2 regions of the Lactobacillus crispatus genome follow, and region 2 is predicted to be linked to the other one. Evidence: predicted binding sites of a transcription regulator. Region 2 holds the regulator's gene; the other holds the start of a gene.
What was found. Region 2 encodes Rex, which represses fermentation and respiration genes when NADH is low (regulators of the CRP and FNR family bind a similar motif). Its sites were predicted from a motif close to TTGTGAANTANTTCACAA; they were not measured.
Positions count from the first base shown of each region.

Region 1: the regulator Rex is predicted to act here: its motif matches at 7,210-7,227, upstream of J6L97_RS06470 (FMN-binding protein).

Region 1 is NZ_CP072197.1:1,333,519-1,349,470, forward strand. Features, by position in the region: gene celB (PTS cellobiose transporter subunit IIC) at 1-231, opposite strand, end outside; gene J6L97_RS06430 (PTS cellobiose transporter subunit IIA) at 403-930, opposite strand; gene J6L97_RS06435 (PTS lactose/cellobiose transporter subunit IIA) at 1,026-1,397, opposite strand; gene J6L97_RS06440 (PTS sugar transporter subunit IIB) at 1,438-1,776, opposite strand; gene J6L97_RS06445 (GntR family transcriptional regulator) at 2,142-2,846, shown strand; gene J6L97_RS06450 (6-phospho-beta-glucosidase) at 2,933-4,381, shown strand; gene J6L97_RS06455 (DNA alkylation repair protein) at 4,445-5,101, opposite strand; gene J6L97_RS06460 (nucleoside hydrolase) at 5,232-6,158, shown strand; gene J6L97_RS06465 (SA1002 family membrane protein) at 6,184-6,699, opposite strand; gene J6L97_RS06470 (FMN-binding protein) at 6,709-6,975, opposite strand; gene J6L97_RS06475 (Mbeg1-like protein) at 7,312-8,922, shown strand; gene J6L97_RS06480 (serine hydrolase domain-containing protein) at 8,965-10,008, opposite strand; gene J6L97_RS06485 (aspartate-semialdehyde dehydrogenase) at 10,171-11,229, opposite strand; gene J6L97_RS06490 (aminotransferase class I/II-fold pyridoxal phosphate-dependent enzyme) at 11,229-12,404, opposite strand; gene dapB (4-hydroxy-tetrahydrodipicolinate reductase) at 12,416-13,195, opposite strand; gene dapA (4-hydroxy-tetrahydrodipicolinate synthase) at 13,202-14,128, opposite strand; gene J6L97_RS06505 (N-acetyldiaminopimelate deacetylase) at 14,130-15,284, opposite strand; partial or broken gene dapD (2,3,4,5-tetrahydropyridine-2,6-dicarboxylate N-acetyltransferase) at 15,286-15,952, opposite strand, start outside.
Region 2 is NZ_CP072197.1:406,332-422,283, forward strand. Features, by position in the region: gene J6L97_RS02100 (LPXTG cell wall anchor domain-containing protein) at 60-230, shown strand; gene J6L97_RS02105 (mucin-binding protein) at 455-5,575, shown strand; partial or broken gene J6L97_RS02110 (CaiB/BaiF CoA transferase family protein) at 5,831-6,382, opposite strand; partial or broken gene J6L97_RS02115 (CoA transferase) at 6,454-7,347, opposite strand; partial or broken gene J6L97_RS02120 (thiamine pyrophosphate-binding protein) at 7,349-8,494, opposite strand; gene J6L97_RS02125 (ABC-F family ATP-binding cassette domain-containing protein) at 8,667-10,589, opposite strand; gene J6L97_RS02130 (redox-sensing transcriptional repressor Rex) at 10,764-11,408, shown strand; gene J6L97_RS02135 (helix-turn-helix domain-containing protein) at 11,500-12,321, shown strand; gene J6L97_RS02140 (ThiF family adenylyltransferase) at 12,639-13,280, shown strand; gene J6L97_RS02145 (hypothetical protein) at 13,246-14,229, shown strand; gene J6L97_RS02150 (IS256 family transposase) at 14,351-15,529, shown strand; gene J6L97_RS02155 (hypothetical protein) at 15,652-15,885, shown strand; gene J6L97_RS02160 (IS982 family transposase) at 15,882-15,952, opposite strand, start outside.

The DNA of each region.
Region 1 (15,952 bases), 930 kb from region 2:
TTGGAATAAGCCACTAAAACGTCCTAAAGTATTCGCATAAAATGCGGCAAATCCTGGAATTGGAAATGCTTGAGGCAGCACATTCAAAATTAAGAAAACTGCCCCGATAATTGAAAATGAAATAACGCTATAACCAGCGTCCATAATAGCTCTAACAAAACGTGAACCTGCAAATTTACCTGCTTTTGCAGCTAGCGCATCTTTAAAAGAGCCAGATTTTGAATCAGCCATATTTCTTTCCCCCAATATTCTGAAATATCATTAAATCTGAACAACCTTATTATAGCGAAAGCGTTTTCTAATGTAAACGCTTTTTATTGATATACGATATATTTTGGTTTTTTAAAATGTATATTTTTGAAATTACTTCTAATAAAAAAAGTTCATGTAACTTTACATGAACTATTGTTGGTGCTTCTTAAAAGTCTCTATCACCTTGTGATAACGATCTTGATCATTCATAATTTGATGAATTCGGTATTCGCTCCAAACACACAATAAAATGCCAGCTAAAAACAAAGTTGTCATAAAGAACATAATACTTTGATTTTCGATGAATGGGAATAAATACTTACCCAATGGCAAAAACGTCAATATTATAAAAAGTAAATTTAAAGCTGCTTGTACTTCAAGATAAACTTTGCTAATTGGGACCTCTCGTTTTCGATTATGCATTTTAGTTAACTGCTCAATCGAAGCAATCCCACTATAAATTGTCATAATTGCCGAAACAATAATGCCAAGAACACTATGATAATTTACATCAATAATTAGCCACATCAAGTTGGTAAAAAAGAAGATGGTAATAATATATCTAATTAACAAATATCGACTAAAATACATATACTTAATGCTATCTTCATGTCTTTTTTTAGCCGTCTCTGTCTGTTCTTTTTTAATGTTTTGTTTATTCATTTTTCTTCGTCTCATTTCTTGCCTAATAATTATATTTAAGCACAAATCAGGCAAAAATTATCGAAAAAAATAACTCCCGCATTCGCAGGAGTTATTTTCATTTTCAGCGATTACTTATCTTCTTTTTTAAGAGAGCCAGATTCATACAGCTTTTCGTAAAGATCAACCATTTCTCCAGCTAAATCTCTAAAAGTGATAGCATTCATCAAGTGATCTTGAGAGTGAACTACCAACAAAGTTACATGCATGTGGTCGCCTTGAGCTTCTTTAGTTAACATGCCGGTTTGTGAATTGTGAGCTTCAAGAAGTGATTTGTCACTTTCCTTCAACTTTTCACGAGCACCTACAATATCGCCTTTTTTAGCCAAGCGAATTGCTTCAAAGGCTAAACTCTTTGCATTACCACCATTGGCAATTAAACCCATAGCAGCCATTAAAGTCTCTTGTTCTTTTTGTTCTGGAGTTTTCTTTTCTTCTGCCATAAAATCTGTCTCACTTTCCTTAGCTATTTTAGCTAATTAATTATTCACCTTTGATCAATTTTTCAGCTTGTGCCAAAACGTTAGCACCATTCATCATGCCGTAATCTTGCATATTAATTACGTCTAAAGGAATGTCCTTACCGTCTTTACCCTTACCTTTAACCTTGTTTTCGAAGTCACCCTTCATGTAACTTACTTGAGGCCCAAGAAGTACACAATCGATTTCTTGTTGTGCCATCTTGTCATCAGCTTCTGATGCTGGGCAAGCAAAGATTTCTGCATCAATACCTTGTTCCTTAGCAGCAGCTTGCATCTTAGTTACTAAGAGTGAAGTACTCATACCAGCACTACAATTTAACATGATAGTTTGTTCAGCCATAATAAATTTCCTCCTGAAATTTTTATTTTATAGTTTAATTAGCTTTTATTGATCTACACCAATTATTATAAAACGCTTTCATTGATTTGTAAACAAAAAATTATACATGCACGTCTTAGTCTTACCATGCTTATATAATCATCTCAAGCAAAAGATATATACTTTTATCTCCTGACAGCGAATATTATATACCCTTTGTAAGCATTTTCAAATACATATTCTCAGTATATTAAGTAAAATCGTTTACATGCGCATGCTTTAGCATAAAAAATAAATTATTTTTAGCAAACGCTTTCAATTAATAAATGAATACTGTTAGAATGTATATGTAATTTATTCCTTTACAATAGAAAGGAGGCAGAATCTTGAGTCGCTATCAAGACATTGCTAATGATATAGAAAAAGATATTATTGAGAAAAAATATACAAGAAAACTACCTGAACAATTTGAACTGGCCCAAAAATATCAAACTAGTCGGGTCACAATCGTTCACGCCTTAAAGATTTTACAAAATAAAAAATTAATACGGACTGTCAAGGGACATGGGACCTTTATTACAAGCAAGTCTATTCCCGACATTTTTCTTAATTCTGATGTCAATGAGCATACCGGCTTTACTCGTCATGTCAATAATGCTCTCGCAATAACCAGTAATGTGATTGCCTTTAACATTCGCAAACCTAGTATTAGTGAACGAAAAGCTCTTTGTTTAGAAAAAGATGACGAAGTTTACGATATTATTAGACAACGAATTTTAAATAAAAAGCCAGCTAAATTAGAATATACCGTGATGCCAGTTAGCCGCATCCCCGGTATCACCCTAGATATTTTGCACAAGTCAATCTACTCTTATATTCAAAATGATCTTGGGCTTAAGATCGGCCGAGCAGATCGCATTATTACAGCTGAAAAATCTGATGCATATGATATGAAGTATCTTGAATGTAAAAATGATGATCCTGTTTTATGTATTCAGCAAAAGGCATTCCTTGAAGACGGACGACCTTTTGAAATTTCTGAGTCACGTAATCGCTATGACCGTGGTGATTTAACAGTTAATGGCAAATAAGTGTTACTTGATTAAAAAAATCAATTATGGCAAAATGGCTCTCGTAAGCGTTTCCAATTACATACAAGAAAGTGAGGAAAAATTTAATGTATTCAGCAAAAATGCCTAAAAACTTTTTATGGGGTGGTGCAGTTGCTGCCCACCAACTTGAAGGTGCTTGGAAAGAAGGAGGAAAAGGTACTTCTGTTGCTGATGTAATGACCGTTGGTTCAGCTACTAAACCACGTGAAATTACTGACGGTGTTCTTGAAGGCAAGAATTATCCTAATCACTCAGCCATTGATTTTTATCATCACTACAAAGAAGACATTAAATTAATGGCTGAAATGGGCTTCAAGGCGTTTAGAACTTCAATTGCCTGGACAAGAATCTTTCCTAATGGTGATGAAGCCGAACCTAACGAGGAAGGTTTAAAGTTCTATGACGATTTATTTGATACTTGTCATGAATACAGCATTGAACCCGTTATTACCCTCTCCCACTTTGAAATGCCTTTTAATTTAGCTAAAAACTATGGTGGTTTTACCAACCGAAAAGTAATCGATTTCTTCGTTCGTTTTGCAGAAGTTTGCTTCAAACGCTACAAGAATAAAGTTAAGTACTGGATGACCTTTAACGAAATTGATAATCAGTCTGCATTCAATAATGATTTCTTGATGGCTACTAACTCAGGCATTTTGTTCAAAGATGGCATGACTGACAGAGATAAAGAAGCCGCCATGTATCAAGCAGGTCACTATGAATTGGTTGCTTCAGCCTTAGCTGTTAAGATTGGTCACAAGATTAATCCTGATTTCCAAATCGGTTGTATGATTAACTACTCACCTGTACGTCCGCTCACTCCATCAAGTGATGATGTCCTTTTAGCTGATAAATGGGAGCAACGCCGTGACTGGTTCTCAGATGTACATGTTTTTGGTGAATATCCAAATGCAGTTGAAGCCTACATTGAACGAAATGGCTATCGTCCTGATATAACTGATGAAGATAAAATTGTCCTAAAGGAAGGCACCGTTGACTACGTTGGCTTCTCCTACTATCAGACTACTACCGTTTCTAGCGAAAAAGTTAAACCTGATGAATTAACTGATTTGGCTAAAGCTGTTGCTAAGAATCCAACCTTAAAGCGTAGCGATTGGGGCTGGGAAATTGACCCAGAAGGCTTAAGAATTGCATTAAATCAATTGCAAGACCGTTATCACAAACCATTATTCATCGTTGAAAATGGTCTTGGAGCTTACGATAAAGTTGAAACTGATGGGTCAATTCACGATGACTACAGAATTGACTACTTAAGAAACCATATTTCAGAAATGGAAAAGGCAGTTGAACTCGATGGAGTTAACTTAATGGGCTACTTACCATGGGGCTGTATTGACCTTGTTTCTGCAGGTACTGGTCAAATGGATAAGCGCTACGGCTTTATCTACGTTGATAAAAACGATGCTGGTGAAGGTACATTGGCTCGTTCACGTAAGGACTCATTCTTCTGGTACAAGAAAGTTATCGAATCTAACGGTCAAGACTTAGATTAATTAAACTATTAATAGCAAAAAACTGATATTCAGACTTTAATCATTGAATATCAGTTTTTTATTTTATAAATATTTACTGCCTTCTTTAATACTCAATTTAGCTAAATGCTCTCGATGCAGTTCAATGAAGTTACTCACCCAATCTGGATTGGTCTTAGAGTAATCACGCAAAGCCCAGCCAATTGCCTTATTGATAAAAAACTCCTGACTATCAAGATTATTTTCAATAATTTTTTGTAATAACGCGGTGTTCATTTTCTTTTTACGCAATAATTGATGCTCAATCGCGACCCTTCTTACCCAGAAATCTGGATCTTGCGACCACTTGAGCATTAGATCGTCTACTCGATTATCCGTTAAGCCAACATAGCCATAAATTTTGATTAATGAGTCAATCGTATCCCACCATTGCTTTGTTCTAACAAAACGCTCAATTTTAGCTAAATCATCAAAAACAATATACTTTTTCATTGCCAATAAATAATCACAGGCAAAATATTGCAATTCGCGTTGTTCTTCATCCCATGCCTGGTCTAGCAACTTCCAGTCAACTTCTTTTTTCTTCTTTTCATCTTTCAAAAAATTATGATAAATCGCCCTACGTTCTGGTGTTTGTAGGCCATAGAATAGAAATTGATTTCGCATGTAACCAACAAGATGATTGGCCTTTTCTTCATTTGCCTGAGCGCTAAATTCTTTTTTTAATGTTTCAATATTCATATTTTTTATTTTAGCACAAAAAGAGGTCTCAAATTCTAGAGACGCTTATCGTAAAAATAATCATCTATCCGATCATTTCAACTAAAATCTTGGTAGAATAAAAGTATCTATATTAAGAAAGGCATAAACAATGAAACAAATTTATTTTAACCATGATGGTAATATCGATGATTTAGTATCTTATCTGCTCTTACTACAAGCACCAGATATCAAACTTTTAGGTGTTGGTGCAATTGATGCAGACGGCTACATTGATCCTAGTGTTGAAGCATGTCGCAAAATGACCGATCTTTTTAACTTACGTGGTGATGATTTGACTATTGCTCGTTCCAACTCACGTGCAGTCAACCAATTTCCTCACGAGTGGCGGATGGCAACTTATTCATTTAATTATCTTCCCATGCTCAATGAAAGTGGCAAGATTGATACGCAACAGGCAAAGCTTCCTGCTCATTTAGACATGGTCGAAAAAATTAAAGAAGCAGACGAGCCTATCGCTTTAGTTATGACAGGTCCGTTAACTGACCTAGCTCGCGCTTTAGATGTCGATCCCGACATTGAGAAAAACATTGAAAAACTTTATTGGATGGGTGGTTCTCTTGATGGGCACGGCAACGTTGCTATGGTTAACGCTGACGGTAGTCAAGAATGGAACTCGTTTTGGGATCCATACGCAGTTAAACGCGTATTTGAATCAAATATTCCAATTCAGATGGTCGGATTAGAAAGTACGGAAGAATTACCACTTAACGATGAGTTGCGCCAGCACTGGGCAAGTTTACGCAAATATCCTGCAATGGACTTGATAGGACAAGGCTATAGTCTAATCGTATCTATACCATCAGCCGAACTCTACCTTTGGGATGTGCTAACTACAATCAGCGCACTATATCCAGAAGTTGTTGAAACCGAAACGGCTAAAGCAAGAGTCATCACTGATGGGTTAAGTGCAGGAAGCTTTGTACGGGATCCTAAAGGAAGAGAAGTAACCCTTGTTACTAAAGCCAATAAGGATCTCTTCTTCCAAAAGATGGATGAAATTTTAGAAAGAAAATAACAAAAAAGAGGCTCACGCCTCTTTTTTATATTGCCTTAATTGACTTTTTGTAAAGAATTACCGCAATCCAAACTGAAATGAATGATGGCAGTATCACAACTACAAACAAATTTGGATCTAAAAAATTACCTACTCTGATGAAGTTTGTAATTGAAGTAATATGTTTTATGTTACTAAATATCGCTTGATAAACTGTAACATATACTAACGACCACTGAATATAATATTCTACCAAAGTGAGTGTAGTTGTCGAAAACTTAAAAATTTTGCTAGCCAGTCGCATCCCCCAATAAACAAAAACACCTGAAAGTACAACAAATGCTGCTAACAGCAAAAACAAGTTTCCCAAATTAACATGGTCCCATTGACTCATGATCAAATACGCAATTACCATGAAAATTAAGAAATTAATTGTTGAACAACACAGCTGAATGACAAATAAAATTGCAGCCTTTAAGAATTCAAACTTGTGCTCTGATCTGAATAACAAAAATACTACTAGAATAATTACAGCAATGATGAAATATGTAGTAACGTGCACAGTTATCTCCTACTTTGCCTGTTTTAAGGCTTCGCTTGTAGCCTCTTTAACCCCATTGGAAGTAAATGTTGCACCAGTAACAGCGTCGATATCAGCAGATTGTTTATCCAAAATTTCCTGCTTTAATGTTTTTTCTGCTTTTTGACCATACTGCGGCGTTTCCGTAGATAAATCTAAATCTACAGTTGAAATTTTATTATCAGCTACAGTTAATGTCACACCTACAAAGCCTGCCATGCCGCGTGCACGGGCACTATATGTTCCTTCTTTTAACATCCTTTTTCCTCTTTTTTATAAAACAAAAAATACTGCTATATAATAAATATAACAGTATTCCTAAAAAAAGCCACAAAGATATTGTGTTTAGTATATCATATTGATATACTATTTCTTGGGTCTTGATTGTTTTTATAAGTCCTTATTATGACCCAAGTGCAGGTAGTAGAATCCCCTTCTACCTGTTTTATTATACCACAATAAATAACTGATATTATATAAAGTCTTAAGTTCTTTTGAAAATTTTCTCAAAAGGGCTTTTTTCTTGCACTATCCTTTCTAAGTTACGTTAAAATTGAAATGGAATTATAAAGTTATATTTAAAGAAGGTAAAGCATGTATCCAGATAATAATATTCTTACATATTTAAAATGGCGTGGTGACGTTGACTTCTCAACATCGCCTTTTAATGATATTGATGCACTTGTTTTATCTATTTTTTCTTATCTTGAATTACCAGGTATTGTTAAAAGTAACGGAACGACAATTAGTTTAGAGAAGGCTGCCAAGCTCTATTTTGCAGATGATCATCCTCGTTATGATAATTTGCAATACCAAGAACTATTTAAATTAATGGCTCATGCAGACCGCTTTAAAAATGCAAAACTGTCGTATTTTATTAGTACGTTAACTGAACATACTCAATTTAGTGCAATCAAAATTGAACTAACTGATGGGACCAACTTTATTGCTTTTCGTGGGACTGACGATTCACTAATTGGCTGGAAAGAAGATTTTGAAATTAGTTTTAAAATCACTGTAGCCCAACAACAAGCAGTAAAATTGCTCGAAACTATTCTCAAAGCTGATGATCAAGATTATTACTTAGGCGGTCACTCAAAAGGTGGCAATTTAGCTGAATATGCTGCCATTAATATTGAGCCCAAATTAAGAAAAAGAATCAAACGTATTTATACCTTTGATTCACCTGGAATTGCAGAAGAAGTTGGTGCTCAGCTCCCTAATAAGTATTTGCAAAATACTCTACGCCGCTTTGTGCCAGACTTTAGCGTCATCGGTCGCTTGTTTGAGTCGAAAAATATTCCAGCCACTATTGTTGGTAGTACTCGCAAGGGATTAAGCCAACACGATGCTTTTTCCTGGCAAATAATCGGTTCTAACTTCGACACCAGACGCCACCGCAATGCTCAATCTCAAGTATATAATCAACTAATCAATCAATGGATTGGTAACGCCACCCTAGAAGAACGTGAGTCTTTAACTAATGACCTCTTTTCTGCTTTAAGCTCTAGCGGCGCAACTAAGATCAACGAACTTGATAAAAATGGTTTTGGCGGTTTTGGTGCAATTTTGTTTTCACTGGCTGATTCATCTCGGCGAACCCGTTTCGTCTTTGGTTCATTATTTTCCAGCATTTGGCAGACGATCAAGAGCCAGCAACTGACCAAAGCGCTTTTCTCAACAGACACAATTGTTGGTTGGGTGCTGGTAGTATTAGGAATCATTAGTCTAACTCTACCCCAATATGCAGTGCGCGCTTTTGGCGCCCTAGTTGCCTTCACGGGGATTGGTTTCAGTGTTCACCAAATTTTAACAACGGCAAAATCTAGTCTAAAAGACCGACAAAAAAACTTCTTTATTATTTCGTATTTAGTAGTTTTTGCTTTATCAACCGCGTTAATTTCTAATAACCGTCTACTAATTTTCTTAGCTCACTACTTCTTAGGACTATTCTTAATTATCTATTCCTACATTCGAATTAGGCAACTAGTCTTTCGTAAATTACCCGGAATTTTTCAGATTACTATTGTAGCGATCGAGGCATTAATTGCTTTTGCTTTAGGAATTATCGTAGTGGTTAACCCTAGTGCCTTTAATCGGAGAGCAATTATTATTATCGGTATTTTGCTAATTGCTTACGGCTTCTTCAAGTTAGTTGGCGAATTATTTGGCCAGCGCAGCAAAATGCCCAAAAATCATCGTTAAAAAAAGCTTGTTAACTTCAATATCAGTTAACAAGCTTTTTTCTTAGCCCTTAATAAAGATATTAGCCTTTATATGCTTTAAAATGTTATACCCGATTGCACGAATATGATTTTTACTACCATAAGTTTGATTCAAAAACATTACAATTCCATTCTGATTATCAGTAGTCAGTTGCATCCAGTTAACAAAGTGGGTATCACCAAAATTGCCATAAGCGACTTTTAAAGTTTGATTCTTTTTCAGATAAAAACCACCTGAGTAAGTATTAACCTTAGAACTTAAATGACCAAGATAATGGAACTGTTTTTTAGTCAGAATCTTGCCATTTTGCATACCTGATTGGATTTTATAATAATCATTAGCCGTTGAAAATAGATTCCCAGCACCAGGCAATTGAGAAACAACATTACGATTAGCATAGGCACTAGCACTGTAATTTTTACCACCAGAATAAAGATATGAAATCGCATCAGTCTTTGACCGCGGAATTTGTTGGTAAATATAGGTTTGCTTCAACTTCAATGGTCGAATAACCCGCTGTTTCACATTAGCAGCATAAGACTTTCCCGTTACTTTACTGATAATGCCTGCCAGCAAAACATAGTTAGCATTATTGTAATTAAATTTACTGCGTCCCGTATTTTCTCGTGCATTGGCTTGGGCAATTGTCCAATTGATCGCGCCATTTTCAGAAAAATTAACTCCATGATTAGATTCTGTTCCAATTACGTTAATTCCTGAGGTATGTGTCATTAACTGCCCCACCGTAATTTGGTTTGCATGCTTCAAATTTGGATACCAGCGTGAAATCTTAGTATTCTGATTGAATTTCTTCTGGTAGATTAACTGTGTAATTATTGCAGCAGTAACCATCTTTTGCAAAGAACCAACTGGATAAAGCAATTTTGTATTGCCATTTTTCAGTCGTTTGCTGTAATAACCGTAGCCTAAGCTAACACGTTGAGCATGCCCATTTTTTACAATTTCAATGCTTCCTCGTAAATGATGCTTTTTCATCATCTTAAGCGTATATTTCCATAGTTGCTTATTTGAATAACTCTTCGCCTGCACAGCATGATTTGACATTATCAAACACGATGAACAAAATAAAATGAAAGCTATCCCGAACTTTTTTAGTGTCTTCAAAATTTCAATCTCCTTTTAATCCTGAACTATTCTACCACAATCAAAAAGCGCAAAATCACTTTTAATCATGGTTTGCGCTTTCATTTTTATTTTTTAAAATTTTTATAGTAAGTTCATCTTAACTAGGTATTCCGCATTTTCAACCGTATTCCATGCAGCACCCTTAAGCAAATTATCGGCTACAATCCACATGTTGAAGGCACCCTTATTTTCATAATCAGGGCGAATGCGGCCAACAAAAGTTTCTCGCTTACCTGTTGCATTAATTGGTTGCGGATAAATTTGATGTTTAATATCATCTTCCAAAACATTACCTGGAAAGGCAGCAACTGCATCTTTAATATCTTGTGCCGTTGCAGTCTCATCTTCAACAGTAAAGTAGACACTTTCCCCATGAGAAATTGGCACAGGAACCCTAACACAAGTTGCAGTTACCTTGATATCTTTGGCATTCATGTCATTCAGCATGATCTTCTTTGTTTCATGAATCATCTTCCATTCTTCATGAGAATAGCCACTATCTTCTAAAACATCAATTTGAGGTAACAAATTAAAGGCTAATGGGTAATGCTTTTTGTCTCCTTTAGTAGGTAAAATATGAGCATCTGCTTGCATGTCTTTACCATCAAGGTAATCTTGACTTTCCTTTTTTAATTCATCAATTGCTGCTTGCCCTGCTCCTGAAGCAGCTTGATAAGTGGAAACGATAATTTGTTTCAAACCAAATTTTCTTCGAACTGGTTCCAAAGCCATTACCATTTGAATTGTTGAACAATTTGGATTGGCAATGATGCCGTGATGCTTTTTCAATGCTTCTGGATTAACTTCAGGTACAACCAGTGGTACATCTGGTTCCATTCTAAATGCTGATGTATTATCAACACAGACAGCACCACGCTTAACGGCTTCCGGCAGAAACTTCTTTGACACTGCACCACCAGCTGAGGAAAGTACTAAATCTACACCATCAAATGATTCTGGTGTAGTTTCTTCAACTGTCAAATCTTGATCCTTAAATTTTAAAACTGTACCTGCTGAACGTGAGGATGCGAGTAGCTTTAAGCTTTTAACTGGTATCGTTGATTGTTCCAATTGTTCGATCATTCTTCTTCCCACGGCACCAGTAGCACCTAGAATTGCAACATTATATTCTCTCACCATTATTTTTCTCCTCGCAAAAAATTCTTCATTCTTTCCATCGCTTCATGTAGATTTTCATCACTGGAAGCATATGACATTCTAACGTACCCTTCTCCACCAGGACCAAAAGCACTACCTGGAGTAATACCGACTTTTGCTTCAAATGCTAAATCCAGTGCAAATTGCATATCATTTTTACCATATTTAGCTGGAATCTTAGCGAAAATATAAAATGCTCCCTGTGGTTTAACTGCTTGCATCCCCATCTTAGCTAATTCATCCAACACAAAATCGCGCCGTCTTTGATATATTTTGCGGTATTTTTCTGGATCATCCAATCCATGCTCCAAAGCTTCAGTCGCTGCAGCTTGAGAAGAGTCAGTTGTAGTCGTAACCATTAAACCATGGACTTTACCAATTTGTTCCATAATTTTTGCCGGACCAGCTACATAACCCAGTCGGTATCCTGTCATTGCATGTGACTTAGATAATCCAGAAATATAAATTGCCCGTTCAGGAATCACACTTGCAATTGAAAAATGCTTAACGCCATAAGTTAAAGTACTGTAAATTTCATCAGTAATTACGTACAGATTGTGTGCTTTTATCACTTCAGCTAATGCCCTAATTTCGCTTTCGGTATATTCAACTCCTGTCGGATTAACTGGGTAGTTTAAGATAACCGCCTTGATATTAGATTCTTCCTTAAGTGTACTTTCTAATCTTTCTGGCGTTAATTTAAAGTTATCTTCTGACGTGTTCATTAATACATAATCTGCATCTGCTAAAGTTGCAACTGGCCAATATAGTGAAAATACCGGTGTAGGAATAGCAACCTTATCACCCGGATTGGTAATTGAAAATAGTGTCGCATTAATTGCTTCAGTTGCGCCAACTGTAACCACAATTTCAGTTTCTGGATCGTAAACTACTCCAGTTGCTTTTTTCAAATAATTGCTAATTGCTTGCCTAAGTTCCAATTTTCCCTTTTGTGGCGCATAGTGTGAATCATTATTTCGAATACTTTCAATTGCAGCTGTTTTAACATGCTCAGGTGTATTCATATCAGGCTCACCCAAAGTCAGCTTGATAATTCCAGGAATGGTTGAAACTTTATTATCAAAAATCCTAATCCCCGAAGCCTTAACAGATTGAATCTTCTTACTTAAAGCTAAGTCATTTGCTAATTCTGGCATAATTTTTCCTCTTATAAAATATTCTCTAAGCCAATAACTAGTTCAGTTAATTGATCTACTTTTTCTAAAGCAACTTTAACCCCACTCATAAAGGAATCACGATCAAATGAATCCTGTCTAATGGTTAAAGCTTCGCCAGGTCCACCAAATAAAACTTGCTCATGTGCAATATAGCCAGGTAAGCGTACTGAATGGATTTTAATTCCTTGATAATCTCCACCGCGAACATTGGCTAAAGTCTCAGTTTCATCAGGCGCAGTTTGATGTTCAGGACGATTTTGCGCGATCATTTTTGCAGTAGCTAAAGCAGTGCCTGAAGGTGCATCTTTTTTATCTGCATGATGCATTTCAATAATTTCAACATCAGGGAAATACTTAGCAGCTTCTTCAGCAAACTTCATTAATAAAACTGCCGACATTCCAAAATTAGGTGCGATTAAGCCACCTAATTTTTCCTTTTTGGCTAGTTCAATCAAAGTTGCTTCTTGATCATCACTCAAGCCAGTAGTTCCCACAATAGGTTTAATTTGATGCGTTAAAGCAAAATAAACATTGTCATAGACAGCTGCGGGAGTAGTAAAATCAATCCAAATATCTGCAGCATGGTCAGGAATTTGACTTAATTGGTTAAAAATTTGGGCTGTTTTAGGTAAATGATATCTTTCAGGCTCATTTACTGCCTTTGGAGCAAATCCAGCCACCAATTCAAAATTGGGCAGCTGATTAACTAAACTAACAGCCTTTTGCCCCATTGCGCCAGTAAACCCAGCTATTAGTACTTTTTTAGGCATCTCGTCTTACCAATCCTTTCCTAAATTAAGTGGCAACTTTTGCATCAATGCATTAGCATTTAAACCTAAATGCTGGGCCAACTTTTCTTTTTCCTCATCACCTAAAGCGACTAATGGCAAACGACATCCCCCTACTATAAATCCTTGAGCATTCAAGGCTGCCTTAACAGGAGCTGGTGAAGGATACATAAACAAAGCCTGCATTTTCGGCGTTAACCAGCGTTGAATCGTGCCCGCTTCAGGATAATTTCCTTCATAAAGATCATCAAACATTCGCCGCATTTGTTTGCAATATAAATGGCTAGCTACGGAAATAACGCCATTGGCTCCTAGTAATCTTGCAGGTAACGCTTGCGTATCTTCACCACTAAATACCAAAAAATTAGGATCTTTATGATCAATAATGTATTCCATTTCTTCTAAAGATGCACATTGTTTGATTCCCTTAATATTTTTAAGGCGTGATAATTGGACTACCGTTTCTTTTTCCATTTTTACGCCAGTTCTACCGGGAATGTTATAAATCATAATTGGCATTTTAGTCTGAGCATTAACAGCACTAAAATGTGCAATCATGCTACGCTGATCAGGCTTATTGTACGGTGGCACTACTACTAAGGCATAATCAATTCCTTTAATCTGTGCTACCTCATTGGTGAAGGCGATAGTGGTTGCAGTGTCGTTACTGCCCGTTCCTGCAATAACCGGAACACGTCCATTAACAATTTGACCAAAATGCTGGTACAAGTCTATCTTTTCATCATGAGTCAGAGTTGGCGTTTCTCCGGTCGTACCACCAACTACAAAGCCATTGCAACCTTGGTCAATTAAATAATTAACCAGCTTTTCTAAACTGGCAAAATCTATTTTTTGATTCTCATCAAATGGCGTAACAATCGCCGTTAACAAATCTGCATCAATTAATGTTGCCATTTTATTGCCTCATTCTATTAATCAAAAATCCTTTGATTGCATCAACGCCGCGCTGAATGCTTTTCTCATCAGGATTAAGTGTAGCCGTATGCAATTGTGAATCAGGATCACCAACACCTAGCCAAAACATTGTCCCAGGGAATTTAGCCAGCAAAAAGCCAAAATCTTCACCCGTCATTTTTGGTTCAGTAGTAATAAAGTTAACCGTCGGCTGGCTTTTCATATATGAAATAAAGTTCTTGGTTAATTGTGGGTTATTTTCTACTGGCCAATATCCACCTTGATTCAAATCTAACTTCACTTCTACACCAAAGCTTTTCTCAATACCAAGACAGATTTCTTTGAGACGTTGATCGATTGTCAAAATCATATTTTGAGTTAAGCCACGAATCGTGCCCTCAATTCTAGCTTGACCAGCAATTACATTTCTAATCGTACCAGCTTCGATTTTGCCTAGAGTAATAACACCACTTTGAATTGGATCTATGCTTCGTGAAATAATAGTTTGAACCTGCATGATCAAACTTGCTGCTGCAACTACCGTATCATTTGCATCTTGCGGAAAAGCTGCGTGTCCACTTTTACCTAAAATATCAATATTGACTTCAGTTGTACCAGCAAAAAGTGTACCCATCCGACACCCAATGCTACCAGCAGGCAAAACGGGGTTATCATGCAAGCCATAGAACTCGTCAGGTTTAAATTGATCATGAAAAATTCTTTTTTCATAAGCTTGCATCCCACCACTTTGGCTTTCCTCGGCTGGCTGAAAGAAAAAAAGCAAATTATCTTGTGGCTGATTTTCACTAAAATAGCTTAACAAACCTAATGCCACGGTCATATGAATATCATGTCCGCATGCATGCATTACTCCCTCATGTTTTGATGAAAATGCCAGTCCAGTTTTTTCAGTAACTGGTAAAGCATCGATATCAGCACGATATCCTATCGTTCTGTGCGGTTTTCTTCCTTTAACTAATACTAGAATTGCGGTAGGCAGTGTCGACGGCATCTCAACTTCCAAATAATCTTGCTTAAATTTTTGAATTACCTCGATTAAATAATCATGTGTTTCTTTTTCTGCTAGTGCTAATTCAGGTATTTGATGTAAATGCCTTCTAATTTGAATTAACTCACTTTCACTTAAAACTGACATTTTATAACTTTCTCAGATTATCTTCTAGTTCCGTCTTACTACTAGTTTTTTCATCAACTTTTTTAATAATTTTAGCAGGAACGCCCGCTACCATTGTATGTGCTGGCACATCATGAGTAACTACTGCTCCGGCTGCAATAACGGCTCCTTCACCTACATGAACACCCTCAATTACAACTGCATTAGCTCCAATCATGACATTATCATCAATTTGAACCGGTTTAGCTGAAGCAGGCTCAATTACACCAGCCAATACGCTACCAGCTCCAATATGACAATGTTGTCCAACAATGGCACGGCCACCGAGAACTACGCCCATATCAATCATCGTATTAGCCCCGATTTCTGCTCCAATATTAATAATGGCACCCATCATAAATTACCACTTGATCACGAATAATAGCTCCTGGTTCAATTCGAGCATTAACTTTTTTGAAGTCCAATAAAGGAACTGCTGAATTTCGTGCATCATTTTCAATATGGTAGGCCGTAATTTGATGATTTTCTTTTAAAAATGGTTCAATATCTTTCCAGTCACCAAAGATCACGCCAGAATGAGCTTCAGTAAAATTCTCAATTTTCTTTGGAAAATCAATTTGTGCTAAATCTCCTTTAATAAAGACTTTTACCGGTGTCTTTTTTGGTGCATTACCGATGTAATCAATAAT
Region 2 (15,952 bases):
ACGGGCCTAAGTCTGAATTGTTAATGAAGAGGATTAAGTAAAATAATGTTCCTAAGTCTATGGTTAATAATTCTCATAGTACAGCTATAGATAATAAGGCTAAAACTAATGAAGAAACTTTACCACAGACTGGTGAAAAGAGTAGTAAGATTGGTATTATTCTAGGGTTATTGACTATATCGCTAGCAAGTTTGTTTGGACTTGGTAAAAAGGACAGAAAAGAGGATTAAGTAATTTAATTAGAATGAAAGATTCACTTGATTAGAAGAAGCATTCCTACAGATGAGAAATCTGTAACAGGGATGCTTTTTTATTACCATCAAGTAAAAATTGTTATTTCACTCTTTTTCAGAATTCTAAGTATATTTTATTAATCTCTGGTAGTACAATGATCGTATAAGACATAAGATAAAATTGAGGACAATGCCTTTGTTATTTTTAGGGAGTGATAGAGATGCGTGAGAGGAAAAATCATTATTCTATTAGAAAATTAACAATTGGAGTTGCAAGTGTCTTAATTGGGATTAGCTTTTTCGGGATCAAAGCTGATACAGTTCAAGCGGAAACCAGCAATTCTAATGAATCAATTTCTCAAGAGAGTGAACAAACTAACGCCAATACTTCTGAGTCGGCTCAAGATATTAAACCAGCTACTACAGAAAGACAAAATGCTGATAAGTCGCACGTCGTAGAAGCCAAGGCAGAAACCACTGCTGATAGTCCGTCTAATTCTACTACCAGCAATGTGCAAGAAGATAGAACTGATCCAGCTGCTAACCGAGATAAAATTGGCAAAGAGGCTCCATCTGCGAGTGCTACTTTTGGCAAAAACAGTACATTAACTATTGATCATGGTCAGCTCGATGAAAAGCAAAAGACTGCTAAATTAACTATGAATTCAGCCAACTTTCAAGCTGGTGACACTTATACTATTACCATTCCTAAGAAGGGTGGTCTGAGTTTAGGAACAACCGATGTAGCAGTTTTGGCTCCTGTTTTTGGGAAGACTACTTTTACTGAAACTATCGATTATTACAAGATCGAAGATCATTTCATTAATGGTGGCACTATTACTCAAAACATTAATCTGCATTATGATCAGAATATAAATCCCTTAGCCTCGATGACTAATACGATTACAGTTGATACTACGGGTTCTGCAGAAAAGCATGCCAGCTTGAAGGTTATCGCAATCGGTAAAGAGCCTGAATTAAGCGCAGATTTAGTTCATGTTCCCCAACCTATCATTAACGGACAAGAATTTACGACCCGTCCTGCTTTAACCTTGGGGACACCACTGAAGGACTTTAATCAAGTTGATCTGAACTTAGCCTTGGATAAGAATTACAAGTTAACTAATATTACTTTGAACGATGAAGATCAGTCATTAGTTCTAACCCCTGATCAATTAACGATTGACGCCAATAATGTAGCTCATATCGTGTTAAATGAAGAACAGATCACTAGCTTATTAAAGGGGCAGTCAAATCACTTTAACTTTAAGATAACCGGCCACTTCGATATTCCGGCAAGTGATTTTGTTAATAAGAAGTATCATGCTAAGTTCTTAGATAAAGATAAATCAACTATTTCGGGTACGATGGTTAATGTGACTACTAAGCCTAGCCATATAGGGACCATTACCGGTACAGGCGTTGATGACTTAACGATTTATCCAACTGTGAAAGATATTGATTGGGCGGCCACGGTAAATTATTTAACGGAATATACTGCCCATGATAAAGATAATCCAGGCAAGGACACTAGTGGAGTTATGGTTGTTGATGGCAAGGCAAGTTCTACTACTGATATGCATTACTTTACGCTCAGCAATCAATCGACGGTGGATATAACAGATGCTAACCTAACCGTTGACCTGCCTGATGGATATAATGTTCCGGCAACTTTAACTTTGTCAGAGAATACAATCTATCAAGATCAAGATCCAGATAATATTAATTTTATCGTTAGCTACGTTGATGGTACTTCCGCAGTGATTACCCCTGACCAATTTGGCAATACTTTAACATTTCACGTAACTCCGAATAAGAAAATCAGATCATTGAACGTACGAATAGCCCAATGGAATCCAGATGTTGAATATGATCTGTCATCTAAGCACGGCACTTATTCTAAGACCTACGCTAATGGCCAACCAGTACTAGTTGGCGATCTTTTGACTACCAAAACGACTTTGTCTTCACCTAGTTTTAATGGTGAAGTGATGATGCCAATGACAACGGTCATTGATCGGCTGGTTAATAAAGTTAAGGAAGCCACATTTACCGCTGTATATCCATTTTTACCTAATCAGACTAGTACGGTGCCCGGCGAGAAAAATGCCGGTAGCCTGACTTATGAAACCTGTGTATCAAATAATGGGCATCCAATGTTGAAGCATCCAATTACCTATATTATGGTGCCTGATAATGCGGAAGTTGCCGATCTGTCAAAAGTTACAGTTAAATATTCAGGAGCATATGTAGACTATCAGCCACTATTGACACCAAAGTCAGTGTCTGTAATTACGGTAGATGGTCATCGCTTTGTTAAGTGTGACTGTTCTAACTATGACTTGCTAGAAGACGGACTGAATGTGACAGTTCCTTACTCAAATGCTCCAGACGTGCAGAATTCAACTAAGCCAAGTGTCTTCTTCACGGTTGCTGATAACCTTAAGAACGGTAATCTGAATGAGCCTGATCACACTGTTGCTCAGGCTCTAAAAGGCTTGGTACAAAAAGAAAAGATTGATACTAGCAAAGTTGTTTATAATGGCTCAATAGGCGTTTACTCAGGTTCTTGGATAATTAATACTGTTGAGGGAATGTCATCTGCCACTATGGTCTCAGGGAATACCTCAGGTATTTCAACTTTAGCTACGCAGGATGTACATGGAATTAATCCAGATCAAATGAAGATCTATGGTTCAATCATCAATGCCACTAATAATCAGATTGCTAATGCTTACCAGATTATCAACATTCCTGATAGGCAAGATAAGGTTAGTCAATTCACGCCAACGATGTCCGGGCAGGCTAGCTTAATCGATGCCGTCAATGGCACGGATTTATCGAGTGCTGGTGAGTTGCTGTATTCCACTGCGTTGACAGATTTGAATAACGCACAAGCTGCAGCTGCTGATGGGCACTGGCTAACGGCAGATCAGATAACTAATTGGTCCAAGGTCAAGTCAGTCATGCTCAAGTTTGATAGTAAAGCTTTACCAGGAAAGACTTCAGCCCGGGTTGAGATTCCTTTAGTAGATAAAGACATCTATCAACATGTTGGCAAGAGCATTAGCGTTTCAAGTGCTATCTTTAGTGAAAACAAGGCTTCTAGCAATAGCAATTTGCCTAACTTGACTATTTTACCGGGGAAGCCTGCTTCAGCTAAGCTGACGGTGACTGGACAAGCAAAGGTTAACGTCAAGGTGCATTACAAAGATGATCAAGGCAATAATCACTATGTTGATCTGCCAGATCAGGCTAAGACTTATCACGAAGGTCAAGATATTATGAAGCCAGAAGACTTCATGACTAAGAATAGCGACTTGACTGATGCTGATCGTATCTTGTTGCCTGCTGGCATAGTAATCAATTGGGCAGCGGGACCAACTATTCAGAACTCAGATGCTCAATATGCAGCTGGTTATCAAAATGGAACAGCTGCTTTTGATCAAACTGTTGCTCCAGATTTTGATGGCGATACATTAATCTATGAAGGCGCATTTGCTAAACCAGTAACTGATACACATAAAGTTACGCGGACGATTAAGTTTGTTGATCAAAATGGAAAACAGATTTATCCCGATGTTGCCCAACATTCTATTGAGTTCACCAGATCAGGCTTTGAAGATCCATTTACACATAAGATCGCGTGGGCTGAAATTCCTGGCAGCGATATTTTGCCTCAATACCAAGTACCGAAAATAGATGGCTATACGCCTGATGAGAGTCAGGTTGCACAAGCTACTGTTAAATTTGGCGATCCAGATAGTGCTATAACTGTAACGTATAAAGCAAATTCACAGGTAATTAAAGTTAACTTTATCGACGACACTACAGGTGAGACACTTAATAGTAAATCATTAGATGGTATAAGCGATGCAGATGCTAACTACAATACTAAGGCCGATATTAACAATTATGAAAAGCAACATTATGTTTTGGTAAGAGATAGCAGTGATGGACAAGATTTGATTTTTGATCATGATGATCAGGCAACGCAATCATATGATGTCCGCTTTACCCACGATACCAAGCCAGATAGTCGTCAAGATACTGTCACTCGTACGATTACCTACACTGGTGCTGGAAATAAGACGCCAAGTGCTGTAACGCAAAGCGTTCACTTTACTCAGGCAGGAACTAAAGACTTAGTGACTGGTAAGACGAAGTGGAACGATGTAGCTGATCAGAACTTTGTCTCGGTTGGTACGCCAGAAGTAGCAGGCTATACGCCTGATAAGAGTCAGGTTGCACAAGCTACTGTTAAATATGGCGATAAGGACACTACAGTTACTGTCACCTATGTGGCTGATAAGCAACAAGCAAAGTTGCGCTTCTATGACGATACCGCGAAGAAATTCATCGATGCCGCACCTGTTCTTGATGCTAGTGGCAAGACTGATGCCCAGGTAGGGTTCACCATTCCAAACAGCTATGACTTTAGCAAGTACAACTTTGTCAATGTGACAAAGGGCGCTGATCCTGAATCTACTGACCAATTAGCAGGCGCTGATTTATCAGCTGTTCAATACGGCAAGTACGATACGGATGACAAGAAGGATCAGGTCTTCGTTGCTCACTTTACTCATAAGATTAAGGCAATTAATGAAAAGGTAACGGTAAACGAAACCATTCATTATGTCTATGAAGACGGTAGCAAGGCTCATGATGACTATCAAGCAACGCCGTTGGTATTCACGAAGACAGGGACCAAAGACTTGGTAACCGGAGAAGAAAAGGCAACTTGGACGAAATCACAAAAGTTCGCCGAAGTTGCATCCCCAGAAATCCCAGGCTACACTCCAGATCAAGCCGTGGTACCTGCAGTAGAAGTAGCTCATGGCGACAATGATGTAGTAAGAACGGTAACTTACAGCAAGAATATTGAACCACAAGAGCCAACTACTCCAACTGACAATCCAGTAACGCCTAAGGCACCTGAAGAGCCACAACAGCCTGCGACTCCGGATGATAATTCTGACGTTGTACGCCCACACTCTGATAATTCACCTCAAAAGAAGCAGGATAGCAAGCAGACCAACAAGACTACTGAAGTTAATAAGACTGTTAAGAGATCTTCAACTGTGAAGCCTAAGGCTACAGCTATTACTAAGCGTAATGGAACTAAGGTTCAATTAGCTACAAAGGACGCTTCAAAGCAGAGTAATCCTAAAGCTGTAGTTAATAGCACTAGTACGACGGTTGTTAACAATAAAGGCGAAAAGAAAGCTGAAACTTTACCACAGACGGGTGAAAAGGACAATAAACTAGGTATCTTAGGATTATTGACTCTGTCGCTAGCAAGCTTGTTTGGATTTAGTGAGAAGAAAAAGAAAGAGGACTAGACAGTTTAGGTAAAATTTGAATATTGAAAAAGCATCCCTGCAGATGATTGCGAATAGGGATGCCAAAATAATTTGTGAAATAGCTGCACTGTCTATGTGTAGCTATTTTTGCTTCAGAAAAAATAATAGGGCTATATGAGAAAGACCGGGTACTATCAATAGCGGTAGTGCCTGGTTTTTGATTGGTAAAATGATTAAAGGCAGTGTAAGTTTTCCACCATTTTCAGACTTTTATTTTATATTAGAGTAGCACTTTGAGAGACTAACTCTAGTTGGCTTGCCGTCGGGGGTTCCAGTGGAATCCATTAAGCCTGAGAGTGCTTGAACGATAGTATCGTAAGCAGCTTGCTTAGACCAAGGACCATATTGACCAAAACCAGAAATTGAAGCAAAAATCAATTTAGGATATTTCTTAACCATTTCTTCGGGATCAAAACCTAAACGGGTCATGATACCAGGACGGAAGTTTTCTACTACTACGTCGGCTTTAGAGATCATTTTTTCTACTAAGGCATGGTCCTTAGGATCTTTTAAATCTAAGGCGATTGATTCCTTGCCTGCGTTACAAATTCTAAAGTATTCGCTAGAACCATCTGCGATATATGGCCCCATGTGACGCGTGTCATCGCCTGTTTTTCTTTCGATATGAATTACCCGGGCACCACTATCTGCGAGCATTCTGGTGCAGGTAGGGGCTGAGAGGACGTGGGTAAAGTCAATAACGAGCATCCCGCTTAAAGGATAAGGTTTGTTTTTATCTAAATGACTGTTTTTTGCTTCTAGCTCAGCATAATTAGGTTCTGTCATAGTTGTACGCTTTCTATTTTAAAAAGAAAAAGCTGTTCGAAGTGAACAGCTTTTTGATGAGAATAAATTAATTATTCACCCTTGATAACTTCAGTACGTGGATTCTTAGGACCTTGAGCCTTAGAAATTACGCCTTCTTCAGTCAATTTTTCGATTTGATCTGGATCATAACCAAGTGAAGCTAAAATTTCCTTGTTGTTTTCACCAAGATCTGGAGCACGCTTGTAGTTAGAAAGTGAGAATGGCAAACCAATAGTCTTGAACTTACCACGGTTACCACCTTGGTCGATGGTTACGATAGTACCATCCTTGTTCAAGTCCGGGCCATTTTCAATTTCGTGCCAGTCAAGAACTGGACCTACAGGAATACCAGCAGCACCAAGCTTCTTAGTTAATTCATACTTGTCGTATTGCTTAGTGTAGCTTTCAATTAATGGGTAAATTTCTTCCTTGTGTAATTGACGGTTGTGCCAGCCATCAAAGCGAGGATTAGTAATCCATTCTGGGTGACCCATAGTGTTGGCAATTGCTGCCCAGCTCTTGTCACTGTTTTGGATAACGATGTAAACATAAGCGTTAGGATTAGTTTCCCAACCTTTAGCCTTGTAAGTCCAACCGATAACTTGGCCACCTTCAGTGTTCTCAGCACGAGGAATTGCCTTGCCCCATTTCCAGTTAGGGTAAACAGCGTAGTGAGGAAGGGCACCTAAGTTGTCTAACATGATTTGGTTACGCAACTTGATACGGCAGAGGTTCAATACAGCGTCTTGCATTGACTGGTGAACAAAAGTACCTTCACCGGTGTGTTCACGTTGAAGAAGGGCAGCTAAGATACCAATAGTAAGGTGCATCCCTGGGTTTGAGTCACCTAAAGTAGCAGCTGATTGAGTAGGAACGTTGGCTTTGCCTTCGTTCCAACCAGTAGCAGAAGCAGCACCACCAGCAGATTGAGCAACTGGTTCAAAGAAGTGAGATGACTTTCTTACCAGTTTCAACAGCTGCAGCAATGGCATAACCTAAGCCGACACCCATTACGCCCCAAGTACCAGTATCAAGACGGTGACGAGGTTTTTGCATGCCGATTAAGTTACGACCGATGTCCAAAGTGTTGGCACCTTCACTTACGATGTAAGTATCTGGATGCTTTTGCATTAAGTCATTGATGGGTTCAATCGCACTGTAAAAGCCTAAAGTTGGCTTAGCTTCTGAAGCAGCAATTCTTTTAGCAAATTTTTCATTGTTAGCTTCACAGGCATTCTTAATTGAATCTAGCCAGTCTTGAGGGGCCTTAACGTCAGCTTTTTCAAGGGCTGCGTTTAGTTTTTGCAAAACAGAGGTAATGTCACCTTGTAATGGGGCATCGATCTTTCTGTTTGAGTCAAATTCAGTAGCGTCAATATCGACTTGAACAAACTTAGCGTCTTCATTAAACAATGGAGCCTCACCATTTGAAAGCATCCAATTAAGCCGAGCACCGATTAATAAGACTACATCGGCTTGACCTAAAGTAAATGGATGAGCTGAAGCAGCTGATGATGGTGAGTCATCTGGTACAACGCCTTTAGCCATTGACATCGGCAAAAATGGAATACCAGTCTTAGTAACTAATTCTCTGACTTCTGCTTCACTTCTAGCATAAGCTGAGCCCTTACCTAGGATAATAGCAGGGTGTTTAGCGTTCTTTAATAATTCAACAGCACGTTCAACACGATAAGCTGCTTTACATAAAGGTTTAGCAACATTGTATTGATCAAGTCCTTCATAGTCTCCACGGTCGAGGTCGATGATATGACGATCTGATGAACCTGAGATCATAATCATTGGGAAGCAATTCTTAGTGGCTTCTGCTAAAGCAGTTAAACCATTTAAGAAACCAGGAGCAGAAATTGTTAAGGCTACACCAGGCTTGTCGGTAAGAAAACCAGCAGCAGCGGCTGCGTCTACAGCTGCATCTTCTCTTCTAAATTCATAAAACTTCATACCCTTTAATTTAGCTAAACGTGCAAAGTCAGTAACTGGAATGCCGACAACACCATACATGTTGTTTAAACCGTTTGCTTGTAAAGCATCGATTAAAAGTGCAGCACCAGTAAGTGATACATCTTGTGTCACGAAAAAAATTCTTTCAAAAAATCACCAAATGCTTATGTTTATGCATTTCAAAACCAAGATACACCTCTTGAATTGTATATACAGGCATAATTGAATAATAAGGTACGTTATTTTAATATACGTATATAAAAATAAGCAAGTCCTAATATATTAGAACTTACTTATTATACTTTTATTCAAAATTGTCCATTTCTTCGATTGCCTTTTCCCAGGCAGAATTTGCTTCATCTAATTTCTGTTGTACATCAGAAAGCTGTTCTTGCAGTGGCCCCAATTTATCAAAGCTTGAAGCAATTTCTGGATTGGCCATTTCGGTTTGGATTTCTTGCTCTCGTTCTTCAAGCTGTTCAATTTGTTTTTCTGCATTATCAATTGCACGCTGCAACTTTCTCTTTTGAGAATCACGTTGCTTTTGCTCTTGGTAAGAAAGTTTTTGCTGGCTAATTTGTTTGCTTGGCTCGACTTCTGTCTCAGCGGCACTATTTTCAGCCATAGCTGCTTGTTTTGCCTTCTCATCAAGATAATAAGAATAATTGCCATCGTAGACTTTAGCATGCCCATCGCGAACTAAAACAATCTTATTAGCTAGTTGATTGATAAAGTAACGGTCGTGGGAAACAAAGAGCAGGGTACCATCAAAGTCTTTTAAAGCTTTTTCTAGTACTTCTTTTGCTTCGATATCTAAGTGGTTAGTTGGTTCATCCATCAGTAAGAAGTTATCATGCTCAAGTGATAAAACAGTTAAAGTTAACCGTGCTTTTTGTCCACCAGATAATTGACCTACCGTTTTATCAATGTCTTTAGCTGTGAATAAAAAGCTGGCTAAGATTGACCGTACATCGCGTTCAGGCATGGTTTTGTGACGATCCCAAACAGTATCCAATACAGTCTTAGATGGATCTAGTCCTTGTAATTCTTGGTCGTAATAACCAATCTCAAGGGATGCGCCATACTTAATTGAGCCACTCTTGGGCGTTAATTGCTTCATAATAGTCTTAAGCAGGGTAGATTTACCGATTCCATTTGGTCCAATGATCGCGACGCGATCTCCTTTATTAATCTGGAAGGAAATATCTTTAACCATGGTTTTATCGGGATAACCAATCGTCAAATCGTTGAAAATTAATACTTCCTTGCCAGAAGGATGATCGCTTGAAAAATGAATCCGTACCTTATTTTTATGTTTAGGTGGAGTAATCCGCTCAATTTTTTCTAGTTTTTTACGCCGACTTTGTGCACGCTTAGTGGTAGTTGCTCGAACCAAGTTTTTTTGGATAAATTCTTCATCTTTTTTGATTTCAGCTTGTTGCTTTTCATAAGCGGCTTCTTGGTCTTTATCACGTTGCTCGCGCTGCATGACATAGGCTGAATAGTTGCCCTTAAAAGCAGTTAATTTACCAAATTCTAGTTCAAAAATTTGGGTTGCTAAATGATCTAAGAAATATTGGTCGTGGGAAACCACGAGGATTGCACCACTGTAATTCTTTAAAAATCCTTCCAACCAATCTAGGGTATCTAAATCTAAGTAGTTAGTTGGCTCGTCCAATAACAACAGAGCAGGTTTGCGTAAAAGTAATTTAACGAAAGCTAACCGTGTTTTTTCACCACCGGATAAACTACCAATCTTTTTCTGCCAAGTACCTTCAGGAAACTTAAATCCATTTAAGATACTCTTGATATCAGATTGATAAGTATAACCGCCTTTTTGTTCAAAGTTGAATTGCTTTTGATCGTATTGCTTAAGCAATTCTTGATCTTCAGGATGATCTGCAATTTTTTCTTGTAGTTGGACTAAGCTTTTTCCTTCCCTTATTAAAGGAGCGAAAACGGTTTCCATTTCATCCCAAATGGTTTTATTTTCATCTAATGCATTTTCCTGAGCGATATAACCAACATCAATGCCTTTATTAACTGTAAATTCGCCGTGAGTTGGTTCTTGCTCACCTGTCATTATTTTTAACAGGGTAGTCTTACCAACCCCGTTAGGACCAACTAAGCCGATTCTGGCATTGGAATCGATTGAAAAATTAACATTTTTGAATAATGTGTTGGCCCCAAATTGTTGTTCTAAATCGTGTCCTTGTGCAATAATCATAATTTTTCACCTAACCACTATTCTACCATATAGCGCAAATTGTTTGTTTTTAAGTTAAATATGTGAAAAAATGATGATTTGTGAAAAAGATACTTGCATAAGTACTATCATAGCAGGTATGATAGTAGTGCTTGACTGTACATTCACAAACATTTAAGTTTGGAGGGTTCCTATATGGAAAAAATAAAAATCCCAAAAGCAACGGCAAAAAGATTACCATTATATTACCGTTATTTGATTATTTTAAATGAAGAAGGCAAAGATAAGGTTTCTTCAACTGAGCTGTCAGAGGCAGTTCAAGTAGATAGTGCTTCAATTAGAAGAGATTTTTCATACTTTGGTGCGTTGGGAAAACGTGGCTATGGATATGATGTAAAGAATTTATTGAGCTTCTTCAAGAAAATTTTGAATCAAGATACTTTAACTAATGTTGCTTTAATAGGTGTAGGTAATCTGGGACGGGCGCTGCTTAATTACAACTTTAAGCGCAGTAATAATATTCGAATTTCCTGTGCTTTTGATATCAATAAGGAGATTACTGGTCGTATCTTAAGTGGTGTCCCTGTTTATGACATGGACGACTTAAAGCAACAACTAAGTGATCAACAGATTACAATTGCAATTTTGACAGTTCCTTCAACAGCTGCTCAGAAAACTACAGATGAAATGGTTGATGCGGGTGTAAAGGGAATTATGAACTTTACTCCGATTCGTTTATCAGCTCCAGCTGATGTGCGAGTACAAAATGTAGACTTAGCAACCGAATTGCAAACGTTGATCTATTTCTTAGATAGTGATAAGGAAGATAAAGAAAATTAACAGAGGTATGAATTATCTTTGAAATCATTCATTTACGGTTGGGTCGTATTTGAATGATTTTTTTATAATGAAAATAAGAGGCAAAATTACAATGAGAATAGGTTCAGCTTTAAAAAAAGAGAGATTACGCATGGGATTGACTCAAGATGAAATGATCCAAGGAATTATTAAAAAGAGTCATTATTCAAAAGTCGAGCGAAATTTAGAAGGGATTTCTGCTGATAGTTTATTTGAAATTCTGTTTGCTCACAATATTGATATTGATAATTTCCTAGATCAAATAAAGGATGAATATAGGTCAGTTGAAGGCAAAAAAGCAATAAAGCTAAATCAAGAGGTTATAAAAGCTTTTAATGAATCTGCTACTAATAAAATGCAAGAAAAATTACATGATATTTTGCAATTAAAGGGTCAAACTATTTTTAAATATAGAGCTATTGTTTCTGTAGCTATTCTTAGTGGACAACTGAATTTATTGAGCCCTGATCTTAAAAAGCAAATTTTTTTGCAGTTTGCAAAGTATGATAACTGGTTTGAAAATGTGGATGCTTTACGCCTGCTTGCTAATTGCCTGCCTATTTTTAAGATAGAGCAATTGGACAACGTTATTAACCAACTACTTAGGCATTATTCTAAAAACAGAAGCTATTCAGAAAGAATGATCGAACGGATTGCCATTATTTGTAATAATTACCTATACTATTGCTTTTATTCCAATGTCGAGGGGAAGAATATTAGTGCTTGTCTAAAGTTTTTAAGTAATTTAGATTGTAGTTATCATTTTCTTTTTTATCATATTGCGGGAAAGTTTTATCTCAACTTATTTAAAGATGAAAAGAATGAAGCTAGAAAAATTAAAAAGCAGTTGATCTCTTATGGATATAAGAATTTAGTAAGTTCATGGAGGACGTAGTTTAGTAAGACGAAACTTTTGCAACAAATTTAATATTTGGAGTAATAATTAGATTATCGTTAAAAAAGCGAGATGATAAATTTGATTTGGGAATTACCTATTATTGTAAATTGATTTTTTATAAAAGGAAAGAAGGTGAAAAAAATGAGACTTGAAGAAGAAGTTGAATTTGGCCCGTACAATAAGCCAAATACTTGTAATTGTACTACAGCTTGTTAGACTGTGATTTACAAAAGACTGATGAAATATGTTCAATGTCTTAATTTAATGATATTGAGATGTATTATCAGTCTTTTTTACTTATAATGGAGAAAATAATGGAGAAATTAAAAACTAATCTGGGATTTTTAGGAAATAAGAAGGATAGAATTTATGTTAATATTCCAGGTATTGACAGTGATCTCTTAACTATTCGGGTAGATAATTATAAGAAAGCTTTTAAATATTTAACAGATATATCAATTAATGGCAAAAATCAAATAACAGATTCGATTTCAAAATCATATAATCAATTTTTGGCAAAGCAGAATTTACTTTATTTAGACTATGATATTCAAAAGGAAAAGAATGTTAGAGCACTAAATTTCTTTAATAATATTTCACCGCTACCTAGTCGATATTCTATACAAGATAAATTTAAAAATTATACTATTGCAATTATAGGATTAGGGACACTTGGTACTTCATTGTTACAGTACCTTATTCAATTAGGAATAAAAAATTTTGTATTAATAGATGGTGATAAAGTTGAGAAAAAGAATATTAGTCATCAAAGGTTTTATTCACTAGTAGATATTGGCAAAGCTAAGGTTAGTGTTTTAAAGGAAAAGCTTCCAACTATTTGTGAAAATATTAATGTAGTAGCTTGTAATAAATATTTATCCGAGAATAATTTATTTTCAAAAATAATTGACAAGAAACTGAATGCTGTATTTTGTGCTTTTGATAATGCATGCTAATTCAGATATTTTAAGAGACATTTTTGATTACTGCCATGAAAAAAATATTATTCCATATATTGCGGGATATAAACGAGAAAGTGTTACAGCACAATTACTTTCGACTAGATCTATTAAAAGTCTTATTACTGAGAGTGATCAATATGACATTATAAAAGAAAATTCTGGTGTAGGGTATTTAGGAGATATGGCTGCCATTTTATTAATAAGATTATGGCTACAAAGTATAGTTTCTTCTGCTGATTATGGTTGGGATTATTTAGAGTATAATTTGTTTTCTAATAAGCAGAGTTTAGTAGATAATAATGTACTGAATTATTATAAAATAGAAAGAAATACTACCTCTAATTTCTTTGATAAATATATTTTAAATCCTTATATTGATAAATTATATAGTGAATATTTGAGAACATCACAAAATCAGTATAAATTTGAAATAAGTACATTGTTGAAAAAGTTTAAAAAGAAAAATAACTTTGTAGAAAATACTGAGGAAAGACAATATGAAAAAATGTTGGACCACCTTACTATTTCATACAAAGATAAAATATATTCTATACAAGAATTTTATTATAAGGTCTTAGCAGAGAATCAGGTGCCTTTAAAAAAGTATAAAGAATTTTATCAGAAGTTATATAAGGTAAAAAGTAATGCACTAAATGTTTTAAAAGAGAAGCAGAAAAGAATTGCAAAAAAATACAGAAAATCTATTTCTAACTCTATTGAAGAAATCATTGATCCAATTGTAATCAATTTAAACGAATTATATTTTGAAAACAATAAGGTGGATTTTATTAAGTATAATCTAAATTATAAGTATAATTATAAAATGTCATTAAATGATCAAATAGAAAAAATTTGCCGTCTTGATAATTTTTTACCAGGTTACGAAATGACACAACATATTAAATATTTGTTTGATCATAATTTTATTGATATGAGACTGTAAAATAGTTTGTGTAAGGATGAATGATTCCTTAAATTTATTTCTTTAAACATTAGAAAAAGGAGTTCCTTTCTCGTATGATTGGTTTGAACAAAAAAACACATACAGAAAGAAGAACTCCTTCATGAATGATTTTACCAAAGATTTTGCTCAAGCTCTATTCAATCCAGACAAAATAAATGATTTATTGCGCAAAGAGCTACAACAGGCTGTTAATAACTTGCTAGAAGCTGAGTTGACTGCCTTTCTAGGCTATGATCCCTATGCCAGAAATGGCTGGAATACTGGCAATTCTAGAAATGGTGCTTATTTCCGCAAGGTTGATACCCAGTTTGGACCAATTGAAGTGCAAGTGCCTCGAGACCGCAACGGTCAGTTTCATCAGCACACGCTGCCTGACTACAAGCAGCACTCTGATGTTTTGGAAAGCACGATTATCAAGCTATACTCCAAAGGCGTAACTACCAGAGAAATCGCTGACTTGATTGAGAAAATGTATGGCAGTCATTATAGTCCAGCTCAAGTATCAAATATTTCCAAGCAGATGCTCCCCAAGATTGAGGCTTATCACAAGCGCAAGCTAAGCGACAAGTTTTTCTGTGTCTATTTGGATGCGACATACCTTCCTTTGCGCCGAGAAACGTTTGAGCGTGAAGCAGTATATATTGCCATTGGCATTAAACCTAATGGACATAAGGAAGTCATTGACTACTGCATTGCTCCTAGTGAGAACATTGAAGTTTGGACAGAGATGCTTCAAAACATGAAGTCCAGAGGCTTGAAGCAAGTTGAGCTTTTTCTTTCTGATGGTGTTGTTGGCATGAAAACAGCCTTGGCCAGGACTTATCCTAAAGCTCATTTTCAACGCTGCCTGGTTCATGTCATGCGCAATATCTGCGCTAAAGTACGCGTCGACGATCGTGAAAAGATCATGAACGAATTCAAGCAGATACATCAACAGACAAGCAAAAAAGAAGCTGCAGCTGTCTTGCACAAATTCTATGCCAAATGGAATAAAGCTTATAGCCATGTCATCAAAGGTTTGAAGGAAATTGAGCCCGATCTGCTAGTCTTCTACAATTATCCCAAACAAATCAGAGCTTCAATTTATTCAACCAATATGATTGAATCCTTTAACAACGTCATCAAGCGTAAAGCTAAGCCTAAGGCAGAATTTCCAACTGAACAGTCGCTTGATGCATTTATTGGCATCCAGGCAATGAGCTACAATGACCGTTATTTCAATCGAATTCATAAAGGCTTTGGTCAGGTTCAGGACACCTTAGAATCCTACTTTGATTAAATAAATAATTAAAAAATCAATTTACGAGAAAGATCTATTTACACAAAAGATTTGACAGTTTCATTGATATTTCAAGAAATAATAAAAATTCTTTTACTATATTAAATCAAAGACAATTTGATATGAATACAGTTATTTCTTTTAAAAATGATATTTCAGGGCTTCTTAATATGGCACATGAAGTTGGCTTAAATTATTTCTCTTCATTTGTGTTAGATAAAAAAATAGTCGATAATTTCTCATCCTATACAAGGGAACTTTTTTCTTTTATGAATGAGATACTTATTTTATATAGTAGTAAAAATTGGAAAAGAAAGATTAGTTATAGAGAATTATTAGAATACGCGTGGTGCTAGTTAAATCTTTCTAGACAATAAGCCAAATTATAAGCTAAAATTGCAATTTCCAACCGGCTTTGAAAGC